One region of the Oceanobacillus sp. FSL K6-2867 genome, then DNA from elsewhere that is predicted to be linked to it. Evidence: riboswitches for the same ligand, from Rfam matches in the RefSeq annotation. Region 1 holds a riboswitch; the other holds the start of a gene.
The links. A riboswitch is a leader RNA that binds a small molecule or an ion and turns the genes downstream of it on or off. The one in region 1 is predicted to bind glycine.
Positions count from the first base shown of each region.

Region 2: it holds a riboswitch for glycine, as region 1 does, so the genes downstream of both, gcvT (glycine cleavage system aminomethyltransferase GcvT) here and NSQ77_RS02585 (amino acid permease) in region 1, are expected to answer to the same signal.

Region 1 covers NZ_CP150144.1:560,078-567,696, forward strand. Annotated here, with positions in the region: gene NSQ77_RS02565 (S8 family peptidase) at 1-673, shown strand, start outside; gene NSQ77_RS02570 (dihydrodipicolinate synthase family protein) at 1,137-1,934, opposite strand; gene NSQ77_RS02575 (cupin domain-containing protein) at 2,139-2,681, opposite strand; gene NSQ77_RS02580 (LysR family transcriptional regulator) at 3,065-3,985, shown strand; gene NSQ77_RS02585 (amino acid permease) at 4,253-5,656, opposite strand; glycine riboswitch at 5,875-5,976, opposite strand; gene NSQ77_RS02590 (putative immunity protein) at 6,280-6,906, opposite strand; gene NSQ77_RS02595 (hypothetical protein) at 6,992-7,619, opposite strand, start outside.
Region 2 covers NZ_CP150144.1:4,372,853-4,380,471, reverse strand. Annotated here, with positions in the region: gene comGD (competence type IV pilus minor pilin ComGD) at 1-124, opposite strand, end outside; gene comGC (competence type IV pilus major pilin ComGC) at 108-410, opposite strand; gene comGB (competence type IV pilus assembly protein ComGB) at 427-1,476, opposite strand; gene comGA (competence type IV pilus ATPase ComGA) at 1,442-2,449, opposite strand; gene NSQ77_RS21305 (YqzE family protein) at 2,597-2,782, shown strand; gene NSQ77_RS21300 (YqhG family protein) at 2,804-3,583, opposite strand; gene NSQ77_RS21295 (SNF2-related protein) at 3,570-5,231, opposite strand; glycine riboswitch at 5,384-5,471, shown strand; gene gcvT (glycine cleavage system aminomethyltransferase GcvT) at 5,651-6,766, shown strand; gene gcvPA (aminomethyl-transferring glycine dehydrogenase subunit GcvPA) at 6,778-7,619, shown strand, end outside.

The DNA.
Region 1 (7,619 bases):
AGCTAATTTAGTTGGTGTTAAAGTACTGGATAAAATGGGGGCTGGTTCATTATCAACTGTTATTGAAGGGATTGAATGGTGTATCCAGCATCAGTCCGAATATAATATTGATATTCTTTCCCTTTCACTCGGTTCGGATGCTGTTGCACCTGCCGAAGATGACCCTGTCGTAAATGCGGTTGAAATAGCTTGGGATAACGGAATGGTTGTTTGTGTAGCTGCTGGCAACTCCGGACCCGGAGAACAAACCATCGCAAGCCCAGGTATAAGTCGAAAGGTGATTACAGTCGGTGCAGCTGATGACAATAATACTGCTGACCGGTCTGATGATTCAGTAGCTGATTTTTCAAGCAGAGGTCCGACGATTGATGGGCTTATTAAGCCAGATTTGTTAACACCAGGAGTCGATATTATTTCTTTACGTGCTCCCAGATCTTTCCTTGATAAAACCAATAAAGCAGCACGTGTGGACACTCACTATATGTCGTTATCCGGAACGTCAATGGCCACGCCAATATGCGCAGGTGTAATTGCACAATTGCTACAAAATGATCCAAATCTTACGCCAGATCAAGTTAAAGAAAAACTTTTAAATGCATGCGACGATTTGGGACAATCCCCACATATTCAAGGTGCTGGTTATTTAAATGCCAGCAAGTTGATTGAGGGCTAGATAATAAATAATCCAAATGTCGAATAAAGATTCAAAAAAGCCTTCCTGCAAATTCTAGTTTAAATTGCGTCCCTATAAATAAAAGATTTCTAACCCCAAAAAATTAAAAACCCTCGCTATATTTATGCTATATTCCCTTTTTATTAGACGGATTAAAAAATAAAAATCTGGCAGTTTATGGGAGAGTATATCAATTATACGACAGCGAGGGTTTCATACATGTATCCATATAGAAACTTCCATCTCAACTTTGGTTATGACCTTATCTATATTTTATCAAGCTTATAGTACAGCTAGGGCATCAAAGATTTGTCTAATAAAGAAAAAAATTACTGACTAATTATAAAAAAGACAAATAAAATCTTCAAACCAATAAATTCAGCCTAAAACCATAAGCTTAAACAGCCAATTTGCGGACTAGTTTACACTTACAATTAAACATTATTACTCGGTATATTAAATACTAATTAATTGGTGATCGACAAGGTCCTGCTTTTATACCGAGTGAATTATAATGACTTTTTATATTCATCACAGTTTGATAATGTGTAACTTCATCAATTAGTTGGTTTGTTTTATGAACATCTACTGGTTTTTTCATTAATAGATCATTTAATATTTGCTTGATTTCTTTAGGATAGACATTTCCTACCATACTGGAAAGCCCATTACAGCCGCCGAGGATTTTTTCTATAAGATCAACATCTCCTCCAGCAAACATAATGAAACCATCAGGTAATTTTGTATTTTTATGACGCCTTACATTGTATTCTTCTTTAAGTCCAATCAAGTTCGCATGTTGTTGACTGATAAGCTCTTTAAGAGATTCTGCACTTAAATTAAAACCGGTTCGGCCAGGGTTATTATAGAGCACAACTTTCTTGGTGGTATGCCCTAATAATTCATTAACATAAGCAATCGCTTGTTGTTGTGTTGGTTGAATATAGAGCGGGAACTGCAGTAAAATTGCATCAAAAACCGAATCCTCAAGTGCCTGAACAAGTCTAAGAGCATCATTCGTTCTCGTAGCTGCAACACCAAACATAAGCTCTATACCTTCAAAATTTTGCTGGTTAAAGTAATCAATGATCTGTAATCGTTCGTCAATACTCATTGAGTTTTGTTCACCGGTACTGCCAGATATAAGCAGTGACTCTATACCATTATCTTTCATATGTTCAACAATAGGTGTAAAGCCTTCCAGATTTAAACTTTCATCATCATGAAACGGGGTTGGAATAGCAACGTTTAAAATTTTCATCAATTATATCCTCCAATTATTTACTCAATAACTCAATATTGAACTACTTAAGAGATTGAAAAATTACCATCATACAGTGCAATTATTTTACAATTTTATATTTCGGACCTACTATATGGAAATGGTGCGAGACTCAGCCCCAGGTGCACACGAATCCGTACAATCTTATGTCAGGTATGTGTAATAGATTACAGCAGAAACTCTTTACTTTTTATCTTTTTCTGCTTTCTGTTTTATTAAATGCTTAGCTGGACTGTCAATTGGATCTGCTAAAAACCATGTACCCATTGTAGTATGGACAGGAACATCCTGAAAGGTAAATAAAATAGCATCCTCTGTATCTGAGGTGTTGCAATGTTCATGTGCAGACCAAGGAGGTGCCAGGAATAAATCACCTTTTTCCCAATAAATCTTCTCACCGTCAACAATACTATAGCCTTCTCCCTGAAACACCAAATTAAGAGCTACATTCGTATGACGATGGCCTTCGTTATGCTCACCAGGTTTAAACATTTGTACAACAACATTCATTGTTGGTGAAGCTCCTAATGTACCATGCTGACTTTCTACATCCTTATGAGTGAGTGCAAGTGTTCCACGTCCAGCTTCAAGAAAATCTTCTGATACTGACTCTTCTAATAAAGGATAAATATCTTTCCATTTCCAGGAACACGCTCTAATCATAGGTTTCGTACTTTCTTGCAGGAATTTACTATAGTTGATGATATCTGTTCTTTTGTCGCTCATTTTGATAACCTCCTAAATTTTTATAAAGCTTTGTTGATCTCCAGTATATCTCCGCCAAGTCTAATAGCATCACCCCCTCTACGAATTGACTAATACCAAAATTCGCAATATGATTTTGACTATGAACATATATTGGCAGAGGTGAATCAGAAAGTAGTTAAAAGGCAATATACTTTATTAAATTTTCTGTATTAAATAATAGTTTAGATTCTTTAAAACCATAAATCAATTCAATTATTTATATAATAACGATAGGTTAAAACTATGATATAATGCATACGATAGTAAATTGGCTTTTTATAGACTTCATATAGACAAAGACAGCAAATCCTTTTCCCATATAATGTTGAATATTTTATCAAAAAAATCTGAGGGGGCTTCAAATGGAATTAAGACAACTTGAATATTTTCTTTCGGTGTGCCAAGAGCTTCACTTTACCAGGGCAGCGGAAAAGGTTGGAATTTCCCAACCATCTTTAAGCCAGCAAATTCGTTTATTAGAACACGAGATTGGAACACCTTTATTCGATCGAATTGGTAAAAAGACAGCACTTACAGAATCAGGAAAGTTGCTTCTTAAGTCTACTTGGAATATTTTTCACGAACTAGAACAAGCTCAAACCGCTATAAAGGAATTAAAAGGGATACAAAAAGGCAATATTTCGGTCGGAACATTGTTAACAGTAGAAAACTATCTTATTCCAGCGACATTACTTAACTTTCATCGCCTGTACCCTGCAATTAAAATATCCGTAATTGGATTACGTACGGCAACCATTTGGCAAAGCTTGTTAGAAAATAAGTTGGACTTAGGTATTGTTTTTCTAGGGATGAAAGATCAAAGTGATGAACTAGAAACAATTCCTTTATATATAGAAGAGATGGCCTTCGCGGTACCAAAGGGGCATCCACTTGAGGACAATGAAAGTCTATCATTAGAAGTTTTGCAGACAACACCATCCATATTACTTCCTGAAGATTACTATGTAAGGAAACTTATCAACAAAGCTTGTCATAATTTAGGATTTCTACCTAAACCAGTCTTTGAAATAACAACTATGGAATCATTAATTAACATGGTAGGAGAAGGTATAGGGGTAACGATATTGCCTAAACCCTACTTGGAAAACTTAAACAATAACAAGGTAAAATGCATTCCGATTCTAAATTTTAATCTTGCTCAGCAAGTGGGGGTTATCTATAGAAGGGATAAATACATGAGTGCTGCTGCACGTGTATTTATTGAGCAGTTAAAAGTTACTGTAGCAAATTTAAATTATGGGATCGATAAAGATATTGATTAACACTGTTGCTGAGTATCTCATACCATTCACCCCAGCTGCTCCTTTATTTCTGACTACTTGAAAATAAACTTGATTTAAGTTGTTCTTAATAGGTTTCTATCAAACAAGTTGCAGAGCGCACACAAAAAAACCGCTACAATTTTACTGTAGCGGGGTTTCATATTATCCTAATAGTATTATTGATTTATTTCTTCAATTATAACCCATTTGAAACGTTAATCATAAAACTGCGATTAAATGATGAACCACGGCTTCACAAATAGATTATTATCCCCTCTTAACCTCATCCTCGATTAATTCTTCCTCGATTTGTTTATCTTTATGAGTCATAATTTTTTTGCGTGCCTTGTAAATCACAATTAGAGCAATAAACCAAACGGGAGTTATCATTAAAGAAACACGTGTATCTTCCGCAATTGCAAGCACAACAAGAACGAATGTCAGGAAAGCAAGGATTAAGTAATTTGCAAATGGATAAAACGGCATCTTAAATTTGTTCACTTTTGCGAGATCAGGTCTTGTTTTACGGTATTTTAAATGACTGATGACCGTAATCCCCCAAATAAATATAAAACATACTGTAGAAATACTTGTAACGAGTGTAAATACTCCTTCTGGCATTATATAGTTTAATGCGACAGAAATTAAAACAACTGCAGCCGAAAAGAATAATGCATTGGAAGGAACCTTCCGTTTATCAAGCTTGGCAAACTTTTCGGGTGCGTTTTTCTCTTTGGCGAGTGAATATACCATCCGGCTTGTACTGAAGATAGCACTATTACATGCTGAAGCAGCAGAAGTTAGAACGACAAAATTGATAATGCCAGCAGCTCCCACAATACCAACTACCGTAAAGACTTGGACAAATGGGCTCTCAGTTGGGTTGATAGCCGTCCACGGATACACACTCATAATGACAAGAAGTGCACCAATATAGAAAATAATAATTCGAATAGGAATATTATTAATCGCTTTAGGTATAACTTTCTCTGGGTTTTCTGTTTCACCAGCTGTAAGTCCTACAAGTTCGATACCAACAAACGCAAATACGACCATCTGAAACGAAAGGATGAAACCATTTACACCATTTGGAAACATGCCACCGTGGCTCCATAGATTCGTGAAACTGGCTCCACCTGAATCCGTAGAAAAACCACTAATAATCATAACAATACCAGTTACAATTAAGGCTAAAATTGCGAGGACTTTAATTAATGCAAACCAGAATTCCATTTCTCCAAACAGTTTTACGGTGGCCAAGTTCATACATAATAAAATAACAAGTGCAATTAATCCTGGCATCCATTGTGGTATAGTTGGAAACCAATACTGAGTATAGAGACCAACTGCTGTTAAATCAGCCATTGCAATAGAAATCCAACAAAACCAATATGTCCAGCCAGTTAAAAATGCTGCCATTTCACCTAAATAGTCTCTAACAAAGTCAACAAACGAGTGATAGTTTAAATTACTTAGCAGCAATTCTCCAAGTGCACGCATGATTAAAAAGAGAACGACACCTGTGATCAAGTATGCGAATAATATGGATGGTCCTGCTAAATGTATTGATTTTCCCGCACCTAGAAATAGTCCCGTACCAATTGCTCCACCAATAGCTATCAGTTGTACATGTCTGTTTTTTAAGCCCCTATCTAATTTTTGTTCTTGCATATAATTCCCTTCTCTCAACTTTTTTGTTAATTATTATTTAATTTAGTGGTCTTTTATAGAACATCATTTTAAATGATATAACTGAAAGATCCCCCATTTAAATAAAAAAGGATAGAGAAGGGCTATATTATTTCCATTCTCTGTCCTTTTACCTGAAAGTTTATCCTTCTATAATAGAGGGTCCCCTTTGGTGGCATAAATTGCACTCTCCAGAGTAGCGTCCTGTATTGGTGCTTTTACCTGAGAGATTAATTCCAATGGTTTTTTTGGAACTTGCTCCTTCGGTGGCGATATGCTTCGCTCTCTCCCAATACAATCATCCGCAAATCATGTTGTTGTATAATATATTTAATTGTAGTAACAATAGAAATTTTATTATAACATATTATTGGAATAATCCAAGGAATTTCATTAAACTTAAAATCAAAATAAAGCGATTATATTATGTGTTGAAACACAGGTGGGAATATTTAAAACTCAGTTTGTTGGTTCCTCTCGGCCATAAATCGATCAAAACAACAGCTGATACTTACTTCCAAAAAATAGAAAAGGGCGATCAAATTTAATGATCACCTTGTTTAACTATCACACTCGATAATGGCATAAGGAAATATTGCTCACTATTACTTTGACTTACTTTTTTTACTTAGCAGGTATTCCTTATTAGGCTTAGTGTCATCTAACAAAAAATTTGCCCATTCAAGTTCAAGCTTATCAGTATTTTCTTGCCAGTATTGCAATTGTTTGTAATAGTAATCTATCTTTTTACTTACTGGTTCTTTAAAATCATCTGCTTTTCGAACAATTGCCGTCAATTCATAGATAGGCAGCCCCAAAGCATGAGTTTCTACATGAACAGTAGCACCAGCATGACCAATTGCTTGGCATAAAGCACCGTACTCATTGTCATTAATTTCCTTTGCAACTGCATGCGAACCTAAAATAGCTTGTTTTGCCATGGGCATTTTAATTTTGCCTCTTGCCCATGCCTCACAAAGTTCTAAACAGGTTCTGGGTCTCTGTTCGCTGGGATACTTTGTCTCAAATTGTGTCAAAGGTAGTTTTGCACAATCCAATGGCCACATTACAAGAGTTCGATGGCTTTGTAATTGAATTAATTTTATCAAGTCTTGTAAGCAATGACTGTCACGTGAAAACAACAATTTATTTTTTTTCTTTAACTTGAGTTCTACATCGGAAAAAATTTCTACCCCTCCTATATCTTCTTCAACAATCCTGCCACTTAACATAATAAACAAGGAACAAACACCGCAGCTCCTTTTTTAATTAAAGCGCTGGTTGACAAAAAAATCAGTTTCGATTTTATGTTTGAGATTATTCCAAAATAAATACATTAAAGAGTTTCCAATGTTTTTCTTCGTCCATACTGCCTTGTTGAAAAATTGTTCCTCTAACTGTAATCGGATCTCCACGCTCGAATCTTTTTTGCTCCGATGCAGTCATTACATATACATTCTCAGCTTCCACTATATAAGGCAGCATTTGCGTATGCTCCGATTGGATACTTTCCCAATTTTCATTGTTATAATTTTCATCTCCATAAATAACTAATTCCGGACTGCTTTTTACGACCACACCTTCCAAAGCAAATTGCTCGCCATACAGAAAACGATTGAAAGTATCCCTTTGAGTATCCTCATCAAAAGAATAAAATTTATCGCTAAAATCCTGAAGATTTGTTAACTCGTCATTTCTCATAGATTCAACAAAATTCTGTTGCTCAGCGGATAAATAGTATCCTTTATGTAAACCCTCGATAGGTTCTCTTGCATCGAGAACTTCTTGTACGCCTTCGATTTCAGAACTAAACCCTAAAACAAATACACCTATATTCTCTTTTGAAACTGCAAAGGGAATCCCTTCAAACTGAATTGTGTCCTCCTTTTCTTCAAATTCAAAAATTATAATATCTCCAATACTAGTTGCTTGTGTTATTCCTTCA
Region 2 (7,619 bases), 590 kb from region 1:
TTTGCTTTTCAATAATTTCCGATTGGAAAGGCGGGAAAATTACACTGATAATGGAAAAAATAACAAGTACAAAGAGAACTTCCAGCAATGTAAAGCCTTGATTATTATTAAGGTGCCGATACATTTCCATCTGCTGATAAGTTTAAATCCTCTCCATTAGGACAGGTGAGCTGATCTTCAGTTAGATAATCAGAAACTAATGCATCTAAACTGTTCGGATACGAGTTATTTTCCATATAATAAACATCTACTTGACCTTGAACGATGGTTACAAGTGCCTCACAGCCTTTGCTGTGAACCTCATTGCTCCGATCACCCAGGTTGGGAACAATAAGGATGATTAAGACAGATATGATTAACAAAACAATTAGCATTTCAATTAACGTAAAACCACGGTTGTTATTAAACATCGTAATAGCACTCCTTTTAGATTGTTTTAATTAACTGGAACATTGGCCACATTAACGTTATATAGATAAAAATGATGAATCCAGCCAAAACTGCAAAAAATACTGGTTGGATTAATGTGATGACTTTAATAATTTTTCTTTGAATTTCCTCCATTAACAGCTCTCCGTAGATACTTAAGTCTTTTTCCAATGATTGTGCGTCCGCATTCTTACTGAATATATTCGTCAATTGTCCTTCCAGGAAATAAAAAACGGTTAGTAAACTGGAAATATGAACACCTCTTGATAATTCTGAAGTCATTTGCCGTGTGTAGTAAGAGATAATAGGCAATTTATTTTGCTGTGTCATGTGGTCGAGTATTTCTTTAAAAGACATTCCTGTTTTAAGCAGGGAACTGAAGTGCGTAGCAAAGTAAAAGGACGTTTGCAGCCTTAAGAAGCTGCGATAAAGAGGGATTGTCCGGTAAATCTTCAATTGCTTTTCAATTGGAAGGTTATCCTTCGTCAGAAACCATACAAGAAGTAAAATTGTGAATACAATGAATAAAACAGTAGTGATGGTGGTAAGCATTTCAATTAATATAATGGAAAGCTGGACGGTTGATGAAGCGGTCGGGCTTGCTTGGAAAATATCTTGAAAAGAAGGAAGAACACTTTGTTTTATAAAGGATAGGAGCAAAGCGAAGATAAACAATAAAATAAGTGGGTATCTGGCTGCTTGTTTAAACTTATTTGTATTTTTTATTCGATATTCGTACATAGCTGCACACTTTTTGATGCTCCCTTCAAGATCTCCATTTCTTTTTGCAAAATGAAGGTATGACGTAATCATTGGATGAAATTTAGCTTTTTCAAATGCTTCCTCAATAGACAAACCATCTTCAAGAGAATTTAAAATACTGGCCGCGGGCTTTACCAATTCTCTATTCCACTTGATTGTTTCAATCGCTTCCCACAACGGATAACCATTTGTTAATAAACGGTGCAATAGTTGCAGGAATCGAAGCTGCAGAGAACTGTTCAGCATTTTTTTACGAATGATAAACTGTTTCAGATATGAAACCATAAGCGTAAGCCTTCTTTCTTAAATACTCAAATGAATGAAATGTATGAAGCTCAGTTGATTCGTTTCCTTCAATGATATTTTCTAATAATGCCCCTTCGAGTAATTCAAGAATCGCTGCCCTCCTTGTAATATCGTTACCCATCTGCAGTGGAAGTAATTGCAATGCGGCAACCGCTATAAGTGATTGTTTCATATCACTTCTCTTGATACCCATATCGACTAAACGATGAATTGTCCCTATGGCATTTTTTGCATGTAATGTGCTTAAAACAAGGTGTCCTGTCAGGGAAGCTTCAAATGCAAATTCGGCTGTATGCTTGTCACGGATTTCACCTACCATAATAATATCCGGGTCATGCCTTAACGCAGCTTTTAAACCTGTTTGATACGTAATGCCAGCTTTTTCATTTACTTGCACTTGTAAGATATTATCCATGTTTTTTTCAATAGGATCCTCCAATGTAATGGTTTGGTACGACTTTTCCTTTAAGATGGATTCCAGCAAAGCATATAACGCTGTCGTCTTACCACTCCCGGTTGGACCAGTCAGCAGGATAATACCGGCACGATTCGACATCCATTCCTTTATTTTATTTAGTTGGCTTTTAAAAAGAAAAAGTTGATCCAGTGTAAGTTTTGTTTCTTGCGGGAGGATTCTGATTGCCAAACTTTCTGTTTGATGGAGAGGAAGCGTTGATAAACGTAAGGAAAATAAATTCGTTGCAGTTTTATGCTGGATAGTTCCATTTTGAGGTTTTCTTGATTCACCAATATCCATTCCGGCAATGAATTTGTAGTAGGTGAGCAGCTGTTCATATTGTTTTAGCTGAATGAGGTTATGCTTGACTCTTTTTCCTTGGATACGGAAGTAAATATTCGTATTATTGTTAAATGGATAAAAGTGAATGTCTGAAGCGTTCTCTTTAATTGCAGCATTGAGCAGATTATTCGAAAAAGTTGCAGTGGGATTCAATTCAGTTCACCTCCTTTTACTTCGCAACAAATTACTATATTCGACGCAATTTGATAAAACCCTTCTTTTTTTTAAAAAAATATTGTATATATTTTTTTGATCTGCAAAAAATAAGTGTAAGACCTAGAATAGAGGTGGTTGGTAGCAATGTCAGGAAATGATTATCTGAAATTTATGACTGAACAAGTCGTTTCGTATTTAGACTTACCATCCGAGGAAAGAAGGAAAAGAAAAGAAGCACATAAACAGCAGCATTCCTTTTACACGACAAGATGGTTTGGTATGCTTCCATTTACTTTAAAAATAATGTTCCATAAGGAGAATAGCAGATAACTTAACCTGCTATTCTTTATTTTATAGCGCTTGCTGTTGCAAATACACGATGCCTCCATTAATTATGTTCATTGTTATTTTCGGCTGATAACGTTTCATTAATTCATCCTGTTCCTTTTTCATTTGCTCATTGTCTGTGTTGTCTTGATAAAAATGTTTTAGTGTTTGAATTTCTTCTTGCAACCGTTCTGCTGATTTCTCAGCCCACGTATGTTCCTGTTCTTCAATATAGTTTGACAAAACTGCCTCTAAACGCAGATAACCACTTTTAATTTTGATTATGGGAGAGAGGGTAAAGCAATAATCGGAAATCGTTGTTTGCAGTGAAAACTTCGACAACAGATTCATCATATCTAACTTCATCATCCCGTTAACCAAATGCAAACCAATTGAAATGATTTCATCCTTTTTATGCTGGCCTTGATAGCTGATTTTAAAATTAACGACTAACCACGGATGTAAAGGTGTTTTTTCTGTCACATCCATAGATTGAAAAAGCTTCGTAAATTTTTCTTTTTCCTTTAAATGATTCATAATTTGCTGCAGCCGAGGACTGCCAAAGTGAATCCATTCTCCTTGTGTATCACGTTTTTTCGGATTAGTTATCAACGTAAGCTGCATAGGATCTCCAGTACGGCCTATTTTTTTAATATAGTGCCAGTAAAATGGACGATTCATTAGCTCGCGATCCATTTGTTCATTTAACTGGACTTGTAATACGCCATCTTGATTTGAGATAATGTCGCAATCTTTTGCGGAAAAGTAATCTGTTAAAAATTCATTTAAATTAGTAATTGCCATAAAGTCTCTCCTCCGTTTCTGCTGTTGATTTTGATCCCTGAATAACGGACGAAAGGTTATTCAATTTTATTCGTACCTCACCGGCTGAGGTGGACTCATTATAGATGGATTCCACTTCTGATTCGATACTTGAGATGTTCAGTTCAGCTAAAATATCATCCAGATTTCCGATTACTTTTTCAAATAGGTTAATTTTCTCGTATAATAATGTCAGAATGTGTTCTTCAATCGTGTTTCGAATAACAAGATTATAGATATGCACATCCTTTTCTTGTCCAAAACGGTGTATTCGTCCAATTCGTTGTTCAAGTCGCATTGGATTCCATGGAAGATCGTAATTAATCAGATGGCTGCAAAACTGAAGGTTAATACCTTCTCCACCTGCCTCAGTAGCTATCAAAACCTGGGCATGGTCCTTAAATAGTTGTTTCATCCAGTCTTTTTTTCCGCGTTTAAATCCGCCGCGGAAAGGTACGGAAGAAATGCCATGCTGCTGTAAATACCATTGTAAATAAAATTGAGTTGCTCGATATTCGGTAAAAATAATGACTTTTTCATCACCTATTGATTTAATTAGCTCTACAACTTTTTCGGCTTTTACGTGGTGTGGAAGCTCCTCGATTTTGTTAAGCAGTGGTTTTAAGATGGCAGCATTATTTTCCTTTTCACTAATTTTTGATAATGACATATAACATGCTTCTCTTGATGAGCATATTTCACGCAAGTACGTAATTTTCGAAAACGTTGAAAATGCAATTGGTGTATTGACAAGATCATCATAAAGTTCACGAGCTTTTTCTGGAAAGTCAATCCATAATGTTTCAATCTTACGTTTTGATTCGGTAAGCTTCGTTGCTTTTCTCGTATTTCGAATCATTACTTTTTGGATCAACTGCTTTAAATAAGGATCCTGTTCTAACTTGCTTCGATCTTTACCATATCTTTCGATGAAGGAATCATAATTTCCTAGATGACCAGGACGAAGAATGGTAATAAGATTAAAAATCTCAATTAACCGATTCTGTACTGGCGTAGCTGTTAAAAGCAGGCAATATTTCTTCTTGATTGCTCGTACAAATTGATAGTTTTTCGTTTTATGATTTTTAAGCTTATGAGCCTCATCAACAAGAATAAAGTCATACTCCGTATTAATTATCTCTTCCTGGTTTGCAGAACGCTTTGCTGTATCAAGTGAGGAAATAATTATCGGATTGTCTTTCCAACTATAATTCTTCCGATGGGCAACAGCTGGAATATAAAATTTTTCATTCAATTCCCTGACCCATTGGTTAACGAGAGATGCGGGAACAAGAATAAGTGCATTTTTTACCAAGCCTCGAATCATATATTCTTTTAAAATGAGTCCAGCCTCAATGGTTTTTCCTAAACCAACTTCATCTGCTAAGATTGCTCGACCATGCATCTCTTCTACCGCTTGTTCAGCAACAGCGATTTGATGATCTAAAAAGTCAACATGCGGAAGATATTCAAGCGCACGTAACCCGCTGAAGGAAGGGGAGCTTGTTGTTAACTCAGCTTGAAATGCCATCGAAAAGAGTTCCCAACTAGAGAATGGGCCATCCTTATTGATTATTGTTTCTAAATCATTAATAAAGGCTGAATCTTTTTGTAGTTCAATAGAATCCATATGTTAATCACACATCCTGTTATTAAAATTTGGATTTCACTATAATTTTGCTTTTTGATATGTTATAATTCAAAGTGAAATAGAATTCCTTGCAGTGCAACCTCTTAGATACTGATACATAGTATAACCAAATATAAATTTTTCATTAGCGGATGATTACAAGGGGAGAGCTTACAGTATGTAACGCCGAAGGAGCAAGTTAAGAGCGAATCTCTCAGGCAAAAAGACTCTTGTAGGACGCAACTCTGGAGAGTGTTTACTGAGCTTAGTAAACCACCCACGAAGCAAATATTTATACAACCTTTTAAGTGTTTGTATAAGTATGCAACTTTCTGGTTTAAGGACAGAGATTTCTTCGGTTAGGAAGGAATCTCTATTTTTGTGCACTTTTTCAACAACTATTAGGAGGAGTGGATGGTATGAGCGAGTTGAAAAGAACACCTGTTTTTTCAGAATATGAAAAATACGGGGCGAAAACAATTGATTTTGGAGGCTGGGATTTACCAGTCCAATTTACCGGTATTAAACAGGAACATGAAGCAACTAGAACAAAAGCAGGTTTATTTGATGTGTCTCATATGGGGGAAATAGCTGTAAAAGGCCCAAAGAGCTTGGAATTTCTGCAATATGTTATGACAAATGATGTATCCAAACTAGTTCCAAACCGGGCGCAATATACGATTATGTGTTATGAAAACGGTGGAACAGTCGATGATTTAATTATTTATATGCTAGCAGAAAACGACTATTTATTGGTAGTGAATGCGGCGAATACAGAAAAAGATTACGAATGGCTGATTGAGCATAATACATATTCTGATGAGGAGTTAACGATTAATAATACCTCTGATGAATATGTGCAGTTTGCATTACAGGGCCCGTATTCAGAGGAAATATTACAACAGCTTACAGATACGAATCTATCGGAAATTAAATTTTTCAGATTTAATGCGAATGTATCGCTTGAAAGTTCAGAACATACTGCAATTGTTTCGCGTACAGGCTATACTGGTGAAGATGGATTTGAAATCTATATCCATAAATCTGAAGGTCCTGCTCTGTGGAATCGACTGCTTGAGTCAGGTAAAGACAAAGGGATTGAGCCAATTGGACTTGGCGCCCGTGACACACTTCGTTTTGAAGCTGGACTTCCATTATATGGACAGGAATTATCAAAGGATATCAGCCCAATTGAAGCAGGGCTTTCATTTGCTGTAAAAGTAGGTAAAGAAGCAGATTTTATAGGGAAGCCTGTACTGAAAGAGCAAGCAGAAAATGGAACGACAAGAAAGTTAGTAGGAATTGAAATGGTCGATAAAGGCATTCCGCGCCATGGATATACGATATTGAAGGATGAAGAAGCTGTTGGGTTTGTAACATCTGGTACACAATCCCCAACATTAAACAAAAATATCGGTATGGCACTTATCGATTCCAAACTTGCAATTGAAGGTACAGAGTTAGAAATCCAAGTTCGAAAGCGCAAACTAAAAGCAATTATTGTAAAGACACCATTTTATAAACGAGAAAAATAGGGGGCAGCATAATGGAATTTCGTTATTTACCTATGACCGAAACCGATAAAAAAGAAATGTTAGATAAAATCGGTGTATCATCCACAGAAGAACTATTTTCTGATATTCCGAAAGAAGTTAGATTGGACAAGGAATTAAACCTTAAAAAGCCAGTAAGTGAATATGAGTTGAAAAAAGAGCTAACAGAAATGGCAAGCAAAAATGCAAATTTAACAGAATATCGTTCATTTTTAGGAGCTGGCGTTTATGATCACTTTATTCCATCGGTAGTTGATCATGTCATTTCCAGACAAGAATTTTATACAGCCTACACTCCTTATCAACCGGAAATCTCCCAAGGTGAATTACAAGCTATTTTTGAATTCCAGTCCATGGTTTCTGAATTAACTGGAATGCCTGTAGTAAATTCTTCTTTATATGATGGTGCAACTGCAGTGGTAGAATCTGTAAACTTAAGTGTAGAACATACAAAGAAGAAGAAGGTTCTTATTTCAGCTGCTGTTCATCCGGAGTACCGTCAACTTGTTGAGACGGCTGCAAACGGGAAAAAACTTGAAATCGTTGAGATACATTATAAAAATGGTCTTACTGATTTAGATCAATTAGAAAAAGAGCTTGATGAAGATACTGCTGCGGTTCTTGTTCAATATCCTAACTTTTTTGGTCAAATCGAGCCTCTTGAAAAAATTAATGAGCTAATTAAACAACAAAAGAAAACAATGTTTATTGTTTCAAGTAACCCACTTTCACTTGGATTTTTGACTCCTCCAGGGGAATTCGGGGCAGATATTGTTGTCGGAGATACACAAGTCTTTGGAATCCCTGCACAATTTGGTGGACCGCACTGTGGTTA